Regions from separate parts of the Prochlorococcus sp. MIT 1304 genome, predicted to be linked through region 1. Evidence: predicted binding sites of a transcription regulator. Region 1 holds the regulator's gene; the other holds the start of a gene.
What was found. Region 1 encodes NtcA, which controls nitrogen genes in cyanobacteria. Its sites were predicted from a motif close to GTANCNNNNGNTAC; they were not measured.
Positions count from the first base shown of each region.

Region 2: SIB45_RS09425 (Fe2+-dependent dioxygenase) is a predicted target of NtcA. The motif match lies at 3,513-3,526, and genes of this name have one in related genera.

Region 1 is NZ_CP138974.1:745,489-754,731, reverse strand. It holds gene leuC (3-isopropylmalate dehydratase large subunit) at 1-693, shown strand, start outside; gene SIB45_RS04125 (3-isopropylmalate dehydratase small subunit) at 696-1,334, shown strand; partial or broken gene SIB45_RS04120 (DUF3769 domain-containing protein) at 1,317-1,546, opposite strand; gene SIB45_RS04115 (photosystem II reaction center protein I) at 1,957-2,085, opposite strand; gene psbN (photosystem II reaction center protein PsbN) at 2,194-2,346, opposite strand; gene psbH (photosystem II reaction center phosphoprotein PsbH) at 2,425-2,625, shown strand; gene pth (aminoacyl-tRNA hydrolase) at 2,763-3,359, shown strand; gene SIB45_RS04095 (DUF3146 family protein) at 3,369-3,626, shown strand; gene SIB45_RS04090 (hypothetical protein) at 3,607-4,044, opposite strand; gene SIB45_RS04085 (DUF3084 domain-containing protein) at 4,045-5,010, opposite strand; gene ntcA (global nitrogen regulator NtcA) at 5,050-5,784, opposite strand; gene SIB45_RS04075 (cob(I)yrinic acid a,c-diamide adenosyltransferase) at 5,984-6,565, shown strand; gene dcd (dCTP deaminase) at 6,570-7,163, shown strand; gene thyX (FAD-dependent thymidylate synthase) at 7,165-7,797, shown strand; gene SIB45_RS04060 (thioredoxin domain-containing protein) at 7,801-8,346, opposite strand; gene SIB45_RS04055 (phosphoglucosamine mutase) at 8,485-9,243, shown strand, end outside.
Region 2 is NZ_CP138974.1:1,629,195-1,638,437, reverse strand. It holds gene glyQ (glycine--tRNA ligase subunit alpha) at 91-960, shown strand; gene SIB45_RS09435 (iron uptake porin) at 1,096-2,394, shown strand; gene SIB45_RS09430 (hypothetical protein) at 2,455-2,694, opposite strand; gene SIB45_RS09425 (Fe2+-dependent dioxygenase) at 2,768-3,436, opposite strand; gene SIB45_RS09420 (extracellular solute-binding protein) at 3,539-4,561, shown strand; tRNA gene SIB45_RS09415 (tRNA-Ser) at 4,625-4,709, shown strand; gene SIB45_RS09410 (hypothetical protein) at 4,961-5,191, opposite strand; gene SIB45_RS09405 (hypothetical protein) at 5,188-5,373, opposite strand; gene SIB45_RS09400 (hypothetical protein) at 5,710-5,868, shown strand; gene SIB45_RS09395 (rhomboid family intramembrane serine protease) at 5,957-6,559, shown strand; gene SIB45_RS09390 (hypothetical protein) at 6,622-6,747, opposite strand; gene SIB45_RS09385 (hypothetical protein) at 6,820-7,014, shown strand; gene SIB45_RS09380 (2Fe-2S iron-sulfur cluster-binding protein) at 8,066-8,320, opposite strand; gene SIB45_RS09375 (cobyric acid synthase) at 8,317-9,243, opposite strand, start outside.

The sequences.
Region 1 (9,243 bases):
GAAAAGACTTTTAGTTACATTAAAAATAAATTATGTGCGCCCAGAAATGAGAATTGGGATGAAGCACTTTTATGGTGGAAATCATTAAAAAGCGATGCAAATTCTATTTATGATGATGTAACTAAAATTGATGCTTCAAAAGTAGAACCAACCGTAACCTGGGGAATTACTCCAGGTCAAAGTGTAGGCATCAACCAAAAAATCCCTCTTTTAGAAGAATTGTCCCCAGATGACCAATTTGTTGCTAAAGAAGCTTATGAATATATGGGTTTCAAACCAGGACAGTCAATTAAGGATACTCCAATTGATGTTTGTTTCATAGGCAGTTGTACCAATGGAAGAATAAGTGACTTAAGAGTTGCTGCTAAAGTAGTAAAAGACAAAAAAGTATCTCAGAATATAAAAGCATTTGTAGTCCCAGGATCTGAGAAAGTAGCAAAAGAAGCAAAAATAGAAGGACTTGACAAAATTTTCCTTGATGCAGGTTTTCAATGGAGAGAACCAGGCTGTTCAATGTGTTTAGCAATGAATTCAGATAAGCTAATAGGTAATCAACTTAGTGCAAGTTCTAGTAATAGAAATTTCAAAGGAAGACAAGGATCCCCAAATGGAAGGACATTATTAATGAGTCCTGCGATGGTTGCAGCTGCTGCAATATCAGGGAAAGTAACAGACATAAGAAATTTTATGTGAAAATGATCAAAAAGTTTCAAGCCCCAGTAGGGCCTATATCAAAAATAGTAGGTAAATCGATAGTATTAATTGGTGATGACATTGATACCGATCGAATTATTCCAGCTCGTTTTTTAAAATGTGTAAATTTCGATAATTTAGGACAATCCGTTTTTGAAGATGATAGAAAAAATCTTAAAGGTAAACATCCTTTTGATTTGGAGTCGAATAAAGGATCCTCAATACTAATTGTTAATAGTAATTTTGGATGCGGATCTAGCAGAGAACATGCACCCCAAGCCCTTCTTAGGTGGGGAATAAGAGCGATAATTGGAGAAAGTTTTGCAGAAATTTTCTACTGCAATTGTATAGCTATTGGAATACCATGTTTCACACTCCCAAAAAAATTAATTAAAAATATACAAGAAAATAAATATATAAATAATTCCTTATGTGAAATAAACATTAATGAATCAACCTTCAAATCTACTTTTTTTAATTTTGATTTAGAAATAAAGATTTCTTCAAAAAATATGTTTTTGACTGGTGAGTGGGACGCAACCTCAACACTCCTTGCAAATAAAAAACTAATCGAAAAAAAAATAAATGATCTACCCTACACAAAGTTTAATCAATCCAATGAATTATTCGAAACCATTTAGAGAGAAATTTATTCCTCCAAATTGATTATAAGGTTGATAAAAAACCCCTAATTCATATGATCTTTTTTTAAACTTATCGAAATTTTCGAACTTATAAAATCTCCATAATCTTGTGAATTCTTATCAAGATTTAAAGTAGCATCAGTTTTCAAGAGTATAGGTCCATATAGTTGTTGATCAAAAGCTAAATTTAAAGTGAAAAGATCTGAAATTTGATCGAATTTAAACCTGCTTTCACAATTCCTTTTGACTTGTCGTAGACAAGTAAATCAGCTTTTAAAGTATTTCCTTTATAATTAGCAATAACATTACCCTCAGCATATAAAACAGATTCTTGCTGGAATTGTTTATCAGATTGTATTTCTAGCTGGAATTCTTGATTTAAATTCTCTCTTAAAGCTATTTCCTGAATAGATTCGTCAATTTTTTTATCTAAAGAAGTTTTTTTAGAATTGATAGTTTTGCATTGTTTTAACTTAAACCATCTAATCGAAAAATATTACTGTCTATAGATGAAGTTTAATCAGGATATGAAAAATTGAATAAATTAAATAAAAATAAATTTGTAAATATAAGTTTTCTAAATTTCAAGATCTTCAATATGATTCCTAGGTAGAAATATTTAATCTTGAGGACTCTCTAGATCCTTTCTATTAGGCGTCCTTGTTGGATCACTTGCCAAAAAGCCGAAAAGAAATATTCCAACGAAGAAGAAGACGATAGTGTAAACAGAAATTTTTAAGGCAAGCATGGAATTACTAGTGCTGACAGATTTATATCTTATTAAATTTATAGTTAAACTATGGTTAATTGTTTACTTTTTGTATTTTTGGAAAATTTTGAAATACTTTAAAGAAGATTAATCGTCATGGTCATCCCAAGGATCAGTAAGCTTTGCAGCTTTGGGTCCAAATGCAGTCCAAAGACCAAAACCGGTTAAAGCTAGGAGTAATGCCAGAATTGTTACTGCTATGGAAACTGCAGGATCTGGAGCAGATGATAAAGTTTGCATCAATTTTGCTAAGTTTGTAAACAATTTATGTATAAGTTCTTATACAATAGCGAAATAATATTCGATTATGTGATTCAAATGGGTCAAAAAACAGCCTTAGGCAGTCTTCTAAAAGCAATTGGTAATTCAGGTCAAGGGAAAGTAGTACCTGGTTGGGGAGCAGTTCCTGTGATGACTGTCATAGGCCTACTACTACTTGTTTTTTTGGTTATTCTTTTGCAAATTTATAACCAATCCCTACTACTACAGGGTTTCTCAGTAGATTGGAATGGAAACTAATTTCTAAAATTTTCTCAAGAAGTTATTTATTTCACATAGTTATCGCTAAATAACTTTTTTTGAAATTTTGTTTTTTTAATTAGTTATAGTTTATATATATTTATAATTCTCAATTAAGTGAGATTTAGATATACATCATGCATGAAATATATTTAATTGGACTTGGGAATCCTGGGAAAAAATATTACAACAGTAGACACAATATAGGTTTTTTGCTGCTTGAAAAGCTCTCAAAAAAATATAATTCAAATTTTTTATTAAAAGATAAACTTAAAAGTTCCTGCTCAGAATTTCAAATCAATAACTACACCTTTAGGTTATTTTTACCAAATACGTTTATGAATAACAGTGGTTATGCTGTCCGAGCAATCGTTGATTGGTACAAAGTAAACTTAGATCAAATTTTTATAATAGTCGATGATAAAGATCTTCCCCTTGGAAAAATAAGATTTAGAAGAAAAGGAAGCTCAGGTGGACATAACGGGCTTAAAAGCATCATTGAACAATTGCAGTCACAAAACTTTAAGAGAATAAGAATTGGTATTGGGTCACCTCCCCTAATAAAAGGAGAAAATAATTTCAATACTATTTCACATGTATTAGGAAATATTTCTCTAGAAGAAAAATTAATATTGGATAAAGTGTTTAAGAGAGTAATAGAATCCCTCGAACATCTAAATACTAAAAAAGAAGATCATATAATTAATGAATTAAACTCTTTTAACCAAGACTAACCTTAAGTAATGCGTTCAAAACCTGAAACGATTGCCAATGTAAGTGTTAAGGAATATTCCTTCTCAAAAAAGCAAATTCAGGGGGTTGTAAAAGCTAGTCAATTTCGGTGGACTTTTATATGGTCTTTTCATAAAGGTTTACTAACAGTAAATCCACCTTTGGGAAGAGCTTTAATTGAGGATGCCTTATTGAGGTTTTTACTAAAAAAAGATTATGAACTAGAAGCAGGGAATGAATATAAATTCACTATTTCAGCCAAGTTTTAAAATCTATATTCTGATTCAAAGTAAACTTCATTCTGCAGTAATCCTCTAAAATAATCAAAGCTGATATGGCATCAAGGTTTTTATTAAGAATAAAAATTTCTCTAGGTATTAAAAACTTCAGGCCACTAATTGGAAAAAGTTCAAAATATCTCGCTTTAGCCCTGTAGGTAGTATTTTTTTCTTCAAAAGTTATTATTTCTTTTTTAAAGAAATGTAGTTTTTCTCTAATTTCTCTACTGGTGGTGCCATTGCCAATAATAATTTGTTCTATATCCTCAGCGGAAATTAAATTTCTAAGATAATTCTCAAGTAATTCACTTTTCAGGATGATCGCTTTGTAAACTTTTTTTTCACTAATTTCCGCTAGGACTAAGCCGCATTTACTTTTTCCAGGATCAATAGTTACTACTCTAGCCATTTAAGATGCAATCTTTACAATATTAATTTCAACGACTATGGGTTCTACAGTTTTGCTATCTCTCAAAGATACTACTTCTAACATAAAATTTACATTTTGATTTTCTTGAAGAAAGTCTCTAATTTTTTTTACAAAATTTCCATTTGTATTAATTTCAACAACTTGTGAACCTTTTGACTTAATTTCATCCCTTGTTTCTCTTAACAGTGATTTTATTTTTAAATTTATTTCTTTAAAATTTAAATCACTTTTTTCCATAATTGCACTTGTAATGACATCTCCTTTTTTGACTATAAATTTATTCTCTAATAAATCAGGAGATACAAACACATAATTATCCCCTTTTAAAACATTTGTTGCTGATTTAATTAATAAAATCCAGTCGCCGCCTCTAGAAGCTATTGTCTCAATTTTTGAGATATCACTAGGTCTCCACAAAAGAATATTTTTTGCATCTTTATTAATCGGGAAAACAATTTTTCTAACAAATTTATCAGCTTCATTATAGATTTTTGTTAAGTCTAGTTTTATATTTGAGCTGGAATTAACCTCAGCAATAAATAAAGTTTGCCCTCTTTTAATAACAATATTGCCTCTCCTAAATTCTTTAATACTACTTTTTAATTGATTTAACTCGTTTTCTTTTTGAATAATTTTACTTTCAAGTTCTTTTCGCTCTTTCTGTAAAGGGACTAAAGCTTTTTTACTTTTATCTAAAGTTTTTTGCAACAAAGGAATATCCACAAAAAGCCTTTGCCTAAATTCTTCACTAACTAAAATCAATAACCCTATTGATATTGAACTAATAAACCCTCCTGTAATTATAGTTATTATAGTTGCTGTTTTTTTCGGTCTTAATTTTAAAATACTAAATCTTGCTTTTCCGATCTTTGTTCCAAGAATATCCCCAAATGGTGCAATAAGTCCCCCTAAAAATATTAAAAAAACAATTAAAATCCAAGCCACATTTTTGTATACACTCAGTACATCATAATTAATGATGAATCAATTAAATCTTTTTGCAAGAGCAATTGGATCGAATACTGTGATCTTTTTTCTTTCAATATTCAGAAGCCCTGAATCCTTTAAATCTCCCAATAATCTTGTAATGGTTACTCTTGTAGAACCAATAGCTTCAGCAATTGCCTGATGTGAAAGCCTTAGATCTATTGTAATACCTTTTTCACCTGCAACTCCAAAGTCTCTACAAAGAACCATTAAAAAACTTACTAAACGAGAAGACATATCTCTGTGTGTAAGAGTTTCTATCATAGTTTCAGTTTGCAGGATCCTACTAGAAAGGCCCTGTAAAAGAAGTAGTCCTACTGATGCATCTTCCTCTATAGCTCTTAAAACAGAATTTGCAGGTGCTGTTATCATTTCAACTCTTGTGAATGCTATGGCATGGTAAAAACGATCAGATCTATGGCCTGTTAGAAGAGATAAAACACCAAAGAGACTATTCTCTCTTAAAAGAGCAACAGTTATTTCTTCACCTGACTCATAAACTCTTGACAATCTTACTGCACCTCTTCTTATGAGATAAACTTTTTCAGCAGGGTCCCCAGGGAAAAATATTGTTTTAGATCTTTCAACCATTTCTGTGTTTGCTCCATCTAGACCTTTAATCACTTCCATTAAAGTTCTATTAATTGGGAAACGTTCTCCAACAGAATTGATTTTACTTTGTCCTGACTGTTGCGAACTAAAGCGGTTGAATCCTCGTGAAGCAGGTATCATAAATATCTTTACTATTAAAAAATTTAAGGAGGCACTCTAAAATTTCTTGTATCAACAGTAACAATTTTAAATTCTTATTGGTTTATTGATAACCCTTTAAAAATCAGTTTGTACTTGATTAACCCTTTTTTAAGTAAAATTACACTATATGCAGTGTCAATAGATTCTAATTATACTGCATGTAGAAAGAATTTAAATAATGGTAATTAGTTCATCTCATCTATATTCCAAAAGTAATCTTGATGTTGTAAATATAAATACTTCTAACAAAATCAACAGACAAAAATTTACGCAAAATGGGCAAATTCAAATTTATCAATCATCATACAGAGGAAGTTACCCATCTATCATTAGAGACTCTCTAAGAAATGCTGCTCTTGGCAGAAAAGTGCTCTTAATACAATTTATGAGAGGAGGAGTCAAGCAAGGAATTGATAATGCAGTAAAGCTATGCGGTAATTTGACCTGGGTAAGATCATCACATTCTTTTGATCAATACAATTCTGAAGAAATTGAAAATAATAAAAATTTAAAAAAATCTATTCATGAATCTACTTTTGAATTATGGAATTTTTGCAAAAAAAAACTACAGTCTGGAGAGTATGAACAAATGATACTTGATGAAATTTTTTTAGCTATTGACATGAAAATTATCGATAAAGATGATTTGATTTCAACACTTGAAAACCGATTTATATCAGGAGATGTAATCCTTACTGGTACAGATATACCCAAAGATCTATTATTAATGGCCAACCAAATTACTGAACTTCGCTCATAAAACTATGCTAAAGAATGATCTCTGGATAAATCAAAAAGCCTCGGAAGGAATGATAAAGCCCTTTCAATCAAATTTAGTGAGGCATCTTGAACCTGACAATAAACAAAAGCCAGTTTTGAGTTACGGATGTTCATCCTATGGATATGATTTAAGACTTTCATCAAAAGAATTCCTAATTTTCAGACATATCCCTGGGACTGTGATGAATCCCAAAAAATTTAATCCTAATAATTTAGAAAAAACTGTTCTTCACCATGACAATGATGGAGACTTTTTTATTCTTCCTGCTCACTCCTATGGTTTAGGAGTGGCTTTAGAAAAGATGAAAGTACCAGAAAATATAACTGTGATCTGTATTGGCAAAAGCACTTACGCAAGACTAGGAATTATTGTTAACACGACACCTGCAGAAGCAGGTTGGGAAGGTCATCTAACTTTAGAGTTTAGTAATAGTTCTGGTGCAGATTGCAGAATTTATGCAGAAGAAGGCATTTGCCAACTACTCTTTTTTGAAGGTGATCCATGCTCTACAACCTATGAAGATAGAAGAGGTAAATATCAAAACCAACCAGAAAAGGTGACTCTAGCGAAAATCTAAAATGAGTAAAGTTGAACTAATTTCGCTAACTCCTGATGCAGAAAAAACAATGGCTTACATTGCAAGAGTTAGTAACCCAAAAAATCAGGAAAATGAGGACTACTCAAAATTATTGAGTTATTGCATTAAAAATGAACATTGGAGCGTTTTCGAACAGTCATTTATGACTTTACAAATAGAAACCAACAGAGGTATCGCTGCACAAATTTTAAGACATAGATCATTTACTTTCCAGGAATTTTCACAGAGATATGCAGATAGTTCTCAATTGGGTAATATTCCCTTACCAGAACTAAGGCGTCAAGATTTCAAAAATAGGCAAAATTCAATCCCCGATCTCCCTGATGAGTTAAAAAAAAGATTCAATGAAAAAATTGGTTTACATTTTCAGGCTGCATCAGAATTATATGAAGATTTACTCGCTGAAGGCGTAGCAAAAGAATGTGCGAGATTTGTTTTACCATTAGCTACTCCAACAAGAATCTATATGTCTGGATCATGTAGATCGTGGATCCATTACATTCATTTAAGATCAGCTAACGGCACCCAAAAAGAACACAAGTCTATCGCTCAGAATTGCAAGTCGATTTTTAAAAAAAGTTTTCCTATTGTATCAAAATCTTTAGGATGGTAAAAATTATCCATGACTACGAGGATTAACCTCATTTTTTTTATTTTCTTGAATTATTGAAAATTCAGCATTAACAATTTCCTCATAGGGATTCTCTTCTTTTTCTAAATTATTAATAGATTCTCTTATTTTTATTTCATCTTGTTTACCAATAAAAGTAGATATTAAATTGCCTTTCTTATCAAAAAGATTAACTTGAGGAATCCCATTGACAGAAAACTTTTTGATGTAATTACCCCATTTTTGATTATCAACATTTAAAAAAACAAAATTAATATCTTTTTCATATTCATCTTTAAGAGAAGAAACTTGTGGAGCCATTTCTTTGCAAACTTCACACCAATCTGCATAAAATTCCAGAAATGTAGGTTTATTATTTGTAAAAGCTATTTCAGGGTCAACAGATAATTCTCCAAAACTCTTTAGAAGATAAGTTGATTTGAAAAATAAATTTTTAAACAAAAGCATTGAAATAATAAAAACAGATATAATCAAAACAATTATTATTTTTAAATTTGTCTTGAAAATTGGTTCTTGACTTTTAGATTGCACTATTAAGGTATTATTAATTAAGGGTATCTTAAATAAGCCAAACGAATATAGAGAATTGAAATCTATAAGCTTTTAATCAACTGATAAAATAAGGATTGAATAGCTATCAAAAATTTCTTTGATTACTGAAATTTAATTATGCAATCAATCTTTGGAACTGATGGAATAAGAGGAAGATTTAATGAAGAGATAACTTATTCTCTAGCCTACAAAGTAGGTTATGCTCTAGGTTCGACTTTGGAAAATAAAAATCCAATATTAATTGGAAGAGATACAAGAATTAGTGGAAATATTCTGCTTCAGGCAATAACACAAGGTATAAATGAAAGTGGTAAAAAATTTATAAATCTTGGAATCTGCCCTACCCCAGCTATACCTTATTTAATCAAAGAAGAGAACCTAAGTAGTGGGATTATGATATCTGCAAGTCATAATCCGCCAGAATATAATGGCATAAAAATTTTTGATCATAATGGTCAAAAAATTACTAAAATCTTTGAAAATAAAATTCAAAAAATAATTGAAGAGTCAAAACAAAATATATCAATTCCTACAAAAGTGGTTCCCCTAAAAGCCAATAAAGATCTTATGGATACTTATATTAAAAGCCTAATCCAAACAATGGATGGAGAAAGTTTAAGCGGGTTGAGAATAATACTAGACACATGCTATGGATCAGCAACAACTTGCGCAAGAAAAATTTTTCAGTCTCTTGGTGCCGATGTAAAGGTTATCAATAACTCTAAAAATGGTTTGAAAATTAATTTGAATTGTGGTTCTACTAACCTCGAACCATTAAAAAAAGCAATAAGAGAGAGTCCTGCGGATATGGGATTCAGCTTCGATGGAGATGCCGATAGAGTAATTGGAATCGATTCAAAAGGGAATGTGCTGGAT
Region 2 (9,243 bases), 760 kb from region 1:
GATAACTTGGATTTCAAAATATTTTTTACCTTAAAGCTTTGTTATTATATCTACTGGCATTGATCTAAATTTTTCCACTATCTTAATTAAATGTTTTTTCAGGATATAATTCAAAAACTAAATAATTTTTGGTCAGAAGAAGGTTGTTTGATTATGCAGCCGTATGATACTGAAAAGGGTGCTGGAACGATGAATCCCCATACTTTTTTAAGGGCAATTGGACCAGAGCCTTGGAGTGTGGCATATGCTGAGCCATGTAGAAGGCCTACAGATGGACGTTTTGGCGATAATCCAAATAGGGCGCAACATTACTTTCAATATCAAGTAATAATTAAACCTTCGCCTGAAGGAATCCAGGAAAAATATTTGACATCTCTAGAATCTCTTGGAATTAATCCTAGAAATCATGACATAAGATTTGTGGAAGATAATTGGGAGTCGCCAACACTTGGAGCTTGGGGTGTAGGTTGGGAAGTTTGGTTGGACGGAATGGAAGTAACTCAATTCACTTATTTCCAACAATGCGGGGGTATAGATTGTAATCCAATCCCAATTGAAATCACTTACGGACTAGAGAGGATTGCAATGTTTTTGCAGAATAAGGAAAGTATTTGGGACTTGAATTGGAATAAGGATTTGAAATATAGCGATATTTGGCTTCAATTTGAAAAAAGTCAATGCTCATATAATTTTACTGAATCTAGTGCCGACAATCTCAGGAAATTATTTGAAATTTACCAAGCTGAGGCAAATAATTTAATCCAAAAGAAATTAACTTATCCTGCCCTTGATTTTGTTCTGAAATGTAGTCATACATTTAATCTTCTAGATGCTAGAGGAGTGATCTCAGTTACAGATCGTGCTCAATATATTGAAAAGATTCGAAAATTAGCAAGAGAAGTTGCATCATCATGGGTGGAAGAAAGAGAATTCCTTAACTTTCCATTGGTAAAGAATTAATAAACTTATAAACACGAAAAACAATGCTTGTATAAAAAGTTACAACGCCTTGAAACTTATATTTCTTTCCTTATTTGTTAGTACCGATACAGTATAGTTACCCAATTTCTTTGGGCTATTTTAGTGTGAGGTAAAATGAAACTCTTCCAACAAATGTTGGTGGCCGGAGCGACATTGAGCTTATTAGCTCCAGTTGCTGCTCAAGCTTCCGACGTAGTCAATCTAGAAGAAATGAATAGCTACTCACGTAGCAAAACAAAATCTTCCAGATTTGATAGTAAAACATTCATTAACGAAGTTAGTGAAGATATTGCAAATCTTAAGGGTCGTGTAGATGGCCTTGAGGTTAAACAAAATGAATTTGAAGCCGGCGGATTCTCAGATACAACTACATTAGATGGTAAAGCTGTCTTTGGTTTGATGGCCACTGACCACTCAAAGGTTAAGACAGATGGTACTGACGTATTAGCAGCTGCTTATCAATACACAATGAATCTCAACTCAAGTTTTACGGGTGATGATAATCTTTACGTAAGACTAAGATCAGGTAACAGCACTAGTAATTTTGTTAATAAGGAATTTGGAACATACTTAAGTATGGGTACTGAATATGGAGATTTACTTAAAGTCGATAAAATCTGGTATACGTTCCCAGTTGGTGATAGTAATACTGTCTGGGTAGGACCAAAAATTGAAAACTACTATATGCATGGAACTACTCCTTCTATCTATAAGCCAGTAACAAAACAATTTACTCTTGGTGGTAATGGCGATGCATATGGTGCAAGTACCGACTCAGGTTTTGGTTGGGCATACAAAGCTGATAATGGCTTTGCTGTAAGTTCTAACGTGGTTTCCAAGCAAAACGTGGCATCTGAAAGTGGAACATCGAAAGGGTTTTTGACCAATGAAGCAAAAACTTCATGGGCTACTCAGGCAGGTTACACCACTGATCAATGGTCTGTATCTGCGATTGTTAACAATAAATACAACGGTTGGACAGATGGTTACTACGAGTCAAAACAGCATACCCCTTCCAATTTCACTACAGGTGTAACTAACTTTACTGCAATTGGTTTAAGAGGATGGTGGAGACCACTTGAGACTGGAACAGCAACGCCTGCAGTTTCTCTTGGATATGATACTACCGACTATGATGAAGCTCCAGAAGCATCCAACAATTCAACAGCATGGTTTGCTGGATTAACTTGGCAGGATATTTTCCAAGCTGATGACAGAATCGGAGTAGCTTTTGGACAGCCAACTATGAACGAAGACGAACCTAATGAACCATTCGCTTACGAAGCATATTATGAATTCAAAGCTAATGATTCTATTACTATTACACCTACCATTTTTGGTGGAACTAATAGAAATGGAGCAGATGGTGATGATGTCTTCGGCACAGTTCTCCAAACAACTTTCAAGTTCTAATTTAATTTAGACAAAATAAAAACGCCCAGTTGGGCGTTTTTATTTTGACTTTTTAAATTTTTACCAGCAATTTTCACCCTCTCCAATTGGGATACAAGCACTTGATTTTGCTGCCTCATCAGCAATTTTTTGAGCATTGTCGTCTAATATGAAATCTGCATCTAAAGGCATATCAGTATTCCATTCTTTTAATCCACCTAAATCATTTTCACCTGATTTAACTGAATTACTATCCGCCGTTGAAATAGCTAATGCGCTTGTGGCTGCGATAAAAATTGCAATTGAACTCTTTTTTGACATTCGATAAATTAGGTTTCTAATATATTAATCAATTTCAAATTAATATTCTTTTTGTTGTATAAAATGATTCTATTTACTCCCCGATATCTCTTAAGAGATTTGAATAAGATTTAAAAATAAGATCAAGTTCGTCAGATCTGCCATGCTTTGACAGTAAACTTCTTGCACCTGCGTCTAAATCAAATAAATATTCTCTTTTTTCAGTAGATTTAACATAACTTTCTATCCAACCCACGCATACTAATCTTTCACCATTATTTACTTCATTCACTGCATGTAAGTAAGAACTTGGATATAAAATTATCTCTCCAGGATTCAATTTGAATTTTTCTTCTGTGTTCATTGTTTCAATAATTAATTCTCCACCGTCATAAAAATCTTTATTCGTCAATGAAATAGTAAATGATAAATCTGATCTACCAGAAGACATGTATGGATTGTCAATATGTCTCCCATAATGCATATTTTTTGACGATTTTGTAAACATTATTCCATGTATCTTTTTTGGTAAAGAAAAACTTTTTATTAATTGGCTGGAAAGGATTTTTTTAGTAACTAATTGAGCGTTTTTTTTTGATACTTCAGTATTTCTATTTAGTTGTAAATTATTTTTTACCATTGATGCGTGACTGCCAGCAGTTTTTTTCCCATCTTCCCAATCTTGTTGACTACATTTGTCTAATTCTTTTTTTATTAAATTTATTTCTTCAGCGTTTAACAACTGATGGATTAAATAATTCATATGAAATATAAAAAATGATACAACACGATGTATAGAAGTTCGCTTTTGAAGTTTGAACTCTTTTTATAGGTATAAAGTAACCATAGATACTAATTTCAAAAAGTGCAAAAACTAAAAAAAATAATTTTTTCAGTATTCACATGTACATTTTTGCTAAACGTTAATATACCTGCTAATTCAACAGAAAAAGAAGTCAAAGTTTATTCGGGTAGACATTACAACACAGATAGAAGTGTTTTTAAAAAGTTTGCAGAAGAAACAGGAATTAAAGTTAGGCTTATCGAGGCAGCGGGAATTTCTTTAATCGAAAGAATGAAACGAGAAGGGAAGAATTCTCAAGCAGATTTAATATTGTTAGTAGATGCCGCAAGAATTACTAATGCAGCCAAAGCTGGATTACTTCAATCAATAGAATCTTCTAATTTAGAAAATGATGTTCCAGTTGGATTAAAAGATCCAGGTAAGGAATGGTATGCATTAACAAGAAGAGTTAGGGTAATGATAGCCAATCCAAAAGTTGTCGATGTTAGCAAGATAAATGACTACACTGATTTGGCTGATCCGTCTTTAAAAGGGAAAGTATGTTTAAGAAATAGAAAAAGTCCATATAATCAATCTTTAGTTGCCAATCAATTAATCAACAAAGGTGAATTAGCTACTAAAGCTTGGCTAAGCGGAATGATTTCAAACGTTTCAAAACCTTTTTTCCCAGGGGATATTGCAATAATTAGAGCAGTTTCAAAGAAAAAATGCGGGGTAGGAATCGTTAACCATTATTATGTCGCAAGAATGTTGGCTGGTGTTAATGGAAGAAGAGATGCTTTATATGCAAAAAAAACAGAGGTCCTTACACCTAATCCTGCTCATGTAAATATTAGTGCTGGAGGTGTTGCAAAATATGCAACAAATAAAAATGAAGCTATTCAGTTGCTTGAATTCTTAGCATCTTCGGAAGGAAGTAAAGGTTTAGCTGCTCCAACTTTTGAACATCCCTTGAAGGAAGTTAATCAGAATCAAATAGTTAAGAACTTTGGAGAGTTTACACCTGATGGTGTTACCGTAGAAGAACTTGGAGAAAAAAATTCTTTAGCTATTAGATTGATGAAAGATGCAGGTTGGAATTAAAAATTAAGATTTTTATATAGCACATAATTTTCTATTTATTCCGTGCATACTTATTAAATAGGCGGAGAGGTGGCTGAGTGGTCGAAAGCGAACGATTCGAAATCGTTTAATAGGAAACTATTCGTGGGTTCGAATCCCACCCTCTCCGTTTAATTATCTTCCTGTAAAGTTCTATGTGGGCAATAATGTAGTCAAAATCGGTTTTTAAAGAAGTTCCTTGTCCTATATAGTCCAATATTTACCAGTTTATGCCTGAATGTGTTGGTGGATGTGTTGGTGGATATTTTTTAATGTGTTGGTGGATATTTAATTTACGAATTATGTGTTGGTGGATTCCTCAAAATCGCTTGTAAATATTAGGGTTATTCAGATTCTTATGGAGGTAAGTAGGTATCATCTTTATTTGATTTTCTTCTCAAAATCTTTAAAAGATGATTGCATTTGACCTTTGTTTTCTATGGGGTCATCTTTATCCAATCCTCTAATTTTTCTCCATCTGGAATACATATATCCAAGATATATTCCTTGCATGAAATTCTTTGCTCCATTTTCTAATAAATTCTTTGAAAATTTATCATTAAATTTTCCACTTTCTAATAATTCTCTCTGCCAATTTATTTTTTCTGTCATTGCTGTTGCTGTTCCTCCTGTATTTTCTTCAGTCTTTCGTATTCAACATGTAGAACGCCTAAACGCCATGCATCTTTTAATCCTTTTACACCTCCCATTAAGAGTTTTGCATCGGAAGGAGAGTGTGACTTCATGTTTAAGAAATCTTTCTGCCAATATTTTTCATTCCATTTATTGCTCATATTTTATTTACATACTTTTTGAAATCATCTAAAGAGATTTTAATCATTATCCTTTTAATAAAAAAGAGTTTTTTTTACCTTATAATTTTAATTCTTTAACAAAAAGTTCTAATAAAATTAAAAAAAATAAGAGAGCAAATAAATTCCCTTTACGAGTCTTATGCTCCTAATTGTCTACAAATTGGATAAGGTTTTTTGAATTCTGAACATTTCTTATTGTACTTAATGAAAAAAGATAATCGCGACAACCATAAAGCGCTAATACTAGGGTATTAATACTCTATTAATTTTAATTGAATAGGAGGATAATTAAGTGGTAGAGATCTAGGAGTTTTTATGAGACTCACCACTCCATTAACTGCCCTTAGAAATGCAACTTCAGATGTTTGGAGAATGCATGATTTTAATTATGAACTACCTAATGACCATAGACAAGATTATTGGGAAAAGGAATGCATAGACCACCCAACAAGTTCTCATTGCAAAGTTTACTAAAGGCAATATAAATTAAGATATTAATAAAGACCCTTTTCAGGTTCTTTTTTTCTATTAAGAAGATAATTTTTTGATTTGAAACTAAAAAATGCCTTTTTATAATTCAATATCAAAATATGATTGGCAATATCTTGTAACTGGATTTTTTTTAATCTCAGTTTTTATTTTTACAGATTTAATTGGCGTTATTGATAAAGAATATTTTTACTTTGTACCAAGATTAATTAGTGATCAACCCCATAGGATTTTTACATCAATATTAACTCATGCAGATTTAAATCATTTATTAAGTAATCTTGGTGGAATAATCATCACTAGATATTTTTTGATGAGACTTGAAATTAAAAGTAGATTTTTTTATTTGAAATTTATTTTAATTTGCTCTTTTTTAAATTTTTTTATTTTATGGGTCTACGAAAAGATCTTGTCTTATTTTAATATATATCCGAATTATGCCGCTTTAGGATTTAGTGGAATAATTTATGCTTTTTTTGGATTCTTACTATTAACTTCTTTTCATGGAAAGAAATATTTTTTAGGTAAAGAAATTGGTTTTAAGTCCAATTATGAAGTTCAAAAAATGTCAAAGACAATATGCCTCATAGGTTTGATGCTCTCTTTTTTGCCAGGGGTAAGTTTATTAGGTCATTTAAGTGGATTTATTGCAGGGTGTTTTTTATTCTTAATCTAATTTAGATTAATTATTTGATCAGATTAATGTAGATATTTTCCAAGATATCCAACCTTTTTCTTTTACTCTTTACTTTTAAATAGATCAATTTTGATATCAAAAGTAACTACTATCCCAATACTTATAAGCAGTAATGCAATCGCAATTTGGGGTGAAGGTAATAACATATGAGTCTTATTTTCGACCACCCTATCGAATCTTTCCCAATAATGATGAAAGATTGAGTAATATTAACTCTGAATAAAGCATCACCTTTAAAAATGGCAAAAGTAGAAAATGATCTTGATATATATTACGCAGTTGGAAATACAAATACTCAAAGACAAGAAAATGAACTTGCAGCAATTATGAAAAAACGCAATTCTGCAGGATGGAAGTTGATCTCAACAAGTATTGCAATAGTAGATACTAAAAACCAGTTTTCAAATCTTTATCTATTTTGGGAAAAGAATTAGTAATTAATACTGTAAAAATTTGATATCTTTACTCAGTAATTTACAAAACTCAGAAAACTCTTCACACTTCAATCTCTTATAATCCCCCCTTCTCTGTATTAGGTTTTTCTTTATTTTTGATATCCAGAAATGGGGAATTGGCATATGTGACAGTTAAGTAACATTCCATTCAGGCCTGCCACGAAAAAGAATTAAATGACATATGTTAAATTTGTGTGAAGGAGATGTTTTACTCAAAAAAGTGGAAACAAGGAAACACTTAATTTTGTAAAGCTACATAAGACCCCATTATTTGGGGTTTTTTTTATGCAAATTCTTTGCTTATCTTTACTTTCCTGCGTCTTCACCAGTATTCCCTATAAATACCAAAAATTTGATGTTGCACAAAATGAGTGCCTGTCTAAATATTTCCAATTTGGTTCTATAATAGTCAAAGAAGTATAAGATGTGATTTCACCCTTTCTGTTTTGATAACCATTTGTAATCTTCATCTTATATGAATAGAAAAGGTTTAAATTTTAAATCAGCAATTTTTAAAATATTTTACACATATTTAGGGGTTTATTTTCTTGCTCTGATATTCAAGTATAACTATGATCTTGAGTTACTATTTAATAATATTCAATACAAATATTTGATTGCTTTAAATATAGTTTTTATATTTTTAGGCATCCCATTATCAATTATTTTTGACTTTATATTATTAAAAGTTTTTGGGTTTATTTATATTTTATTATTTTCTCCTGCTTTAACGATTTTAAGTGTAATTCAAGTTCTTATTTTGAGGAAAATTAAATTTAAATTTTCTAGAAATATATTATTTTTAAAAAGACCAGAAAAGAATAATCTTTATAAATTTTTTGACAATATTACTTTTAGATCTTTTTATATTTTAATCATTAGATCTTTCCCCATCCTACCTCATGTTTTGGGGAGCTATATTATTGCCTCGTCAAAAATCAAAAATAAGGTTATTCTAATAAACACATTTTTTGGATCATTTTTTTACTATGTTTTCCTTTATCTAATAATAGGTAATGTTTAGTGAAATTTATTTTTCCCAAAAGGGGTCTGTAGTTAAAGAAACCCGTAACGTACATTTTTTATTATTTTTAATTTCACTTATACAAGCCCTTACTGTTACACCGTTTACATCAATTTCACAGGCTCCACAACTCCCTGTGAGGCAGCCAGAAGGGATTTCTAAACCTGCTTTTTTAGCAGAAGAAAACCAGTTATCACCATCTGAAACAAAGGTTTCTTTATTGTTTGGCCATATTACTTTTGTATTTTTTGTTTCTTTCAACTTAAAAATGATTTGAGATTTAAATGTTTGTGGAATTCATTCGCAAGATTATCAATAATGAATTGTCTCTTCTCTTTATAAGATATTGATTTTTTGTTTAATGTTGGTAGATTTTTACTCTTCCTTATTAAATTAATATAATGCTCTCTCCAACTGTCATTTTCAAAGATTCCATGAATATATGTTCCTGCAATAGTTCCTCCTTTATTATTTTCTTTATACCAACCAAGATCTGAATCTTCAAAAATTGGATTAATCTTTAATGAACTTTGGATTTCATCTAATACAGTTTGACCATTATGAATTTCAAATCCATTAATTTCTGATTGGCACGGCCATATAGATTTAGATTTAATTTGACGTGTTAATTTTTTTTTAAAGAAAGTCGTTTTTAAGGGTAGTAATCCAATACCTTTAATTTTTTGTTCAGAATAATTTTTGGAACCCTCTTTAAAATATGGATCTTCAAGTGTAGTCCCTAACATTTGTAAGCCTCCACATATTCCAACAATATTTCCTTTGTTTTTTGAATAGTCCCTTATATCCTTAGATAAACCAGAATTTTCAAGAAATATTTGATCTTTAATCGTTTGTTTACTTCCCGGCAGAATGATGAAGTCATACTTACTTAGATTTTGTGATTTTCTAATCCATTCAATAAATATCGTTTCTTCATTTTCTAGTGGATCAAAATCCGAGAAGTTACTAATAGATGGTAATTTTATAATTCCAACTTTGATTTCAGGATTTTTAGAAAGTGATTTTTTTTCTATTAAATCTAAAGAGTCCTCTGGGGGAAATGAATCATTTAACCATGGAATAATTCCAACAACAGGGATTTGAGTCTTATTCTCTATCCATTTCTTCCCATCTTCAAATAATGAAAGGTCTCCTCTGAATCTATTTATAATAATTCCCTTAAT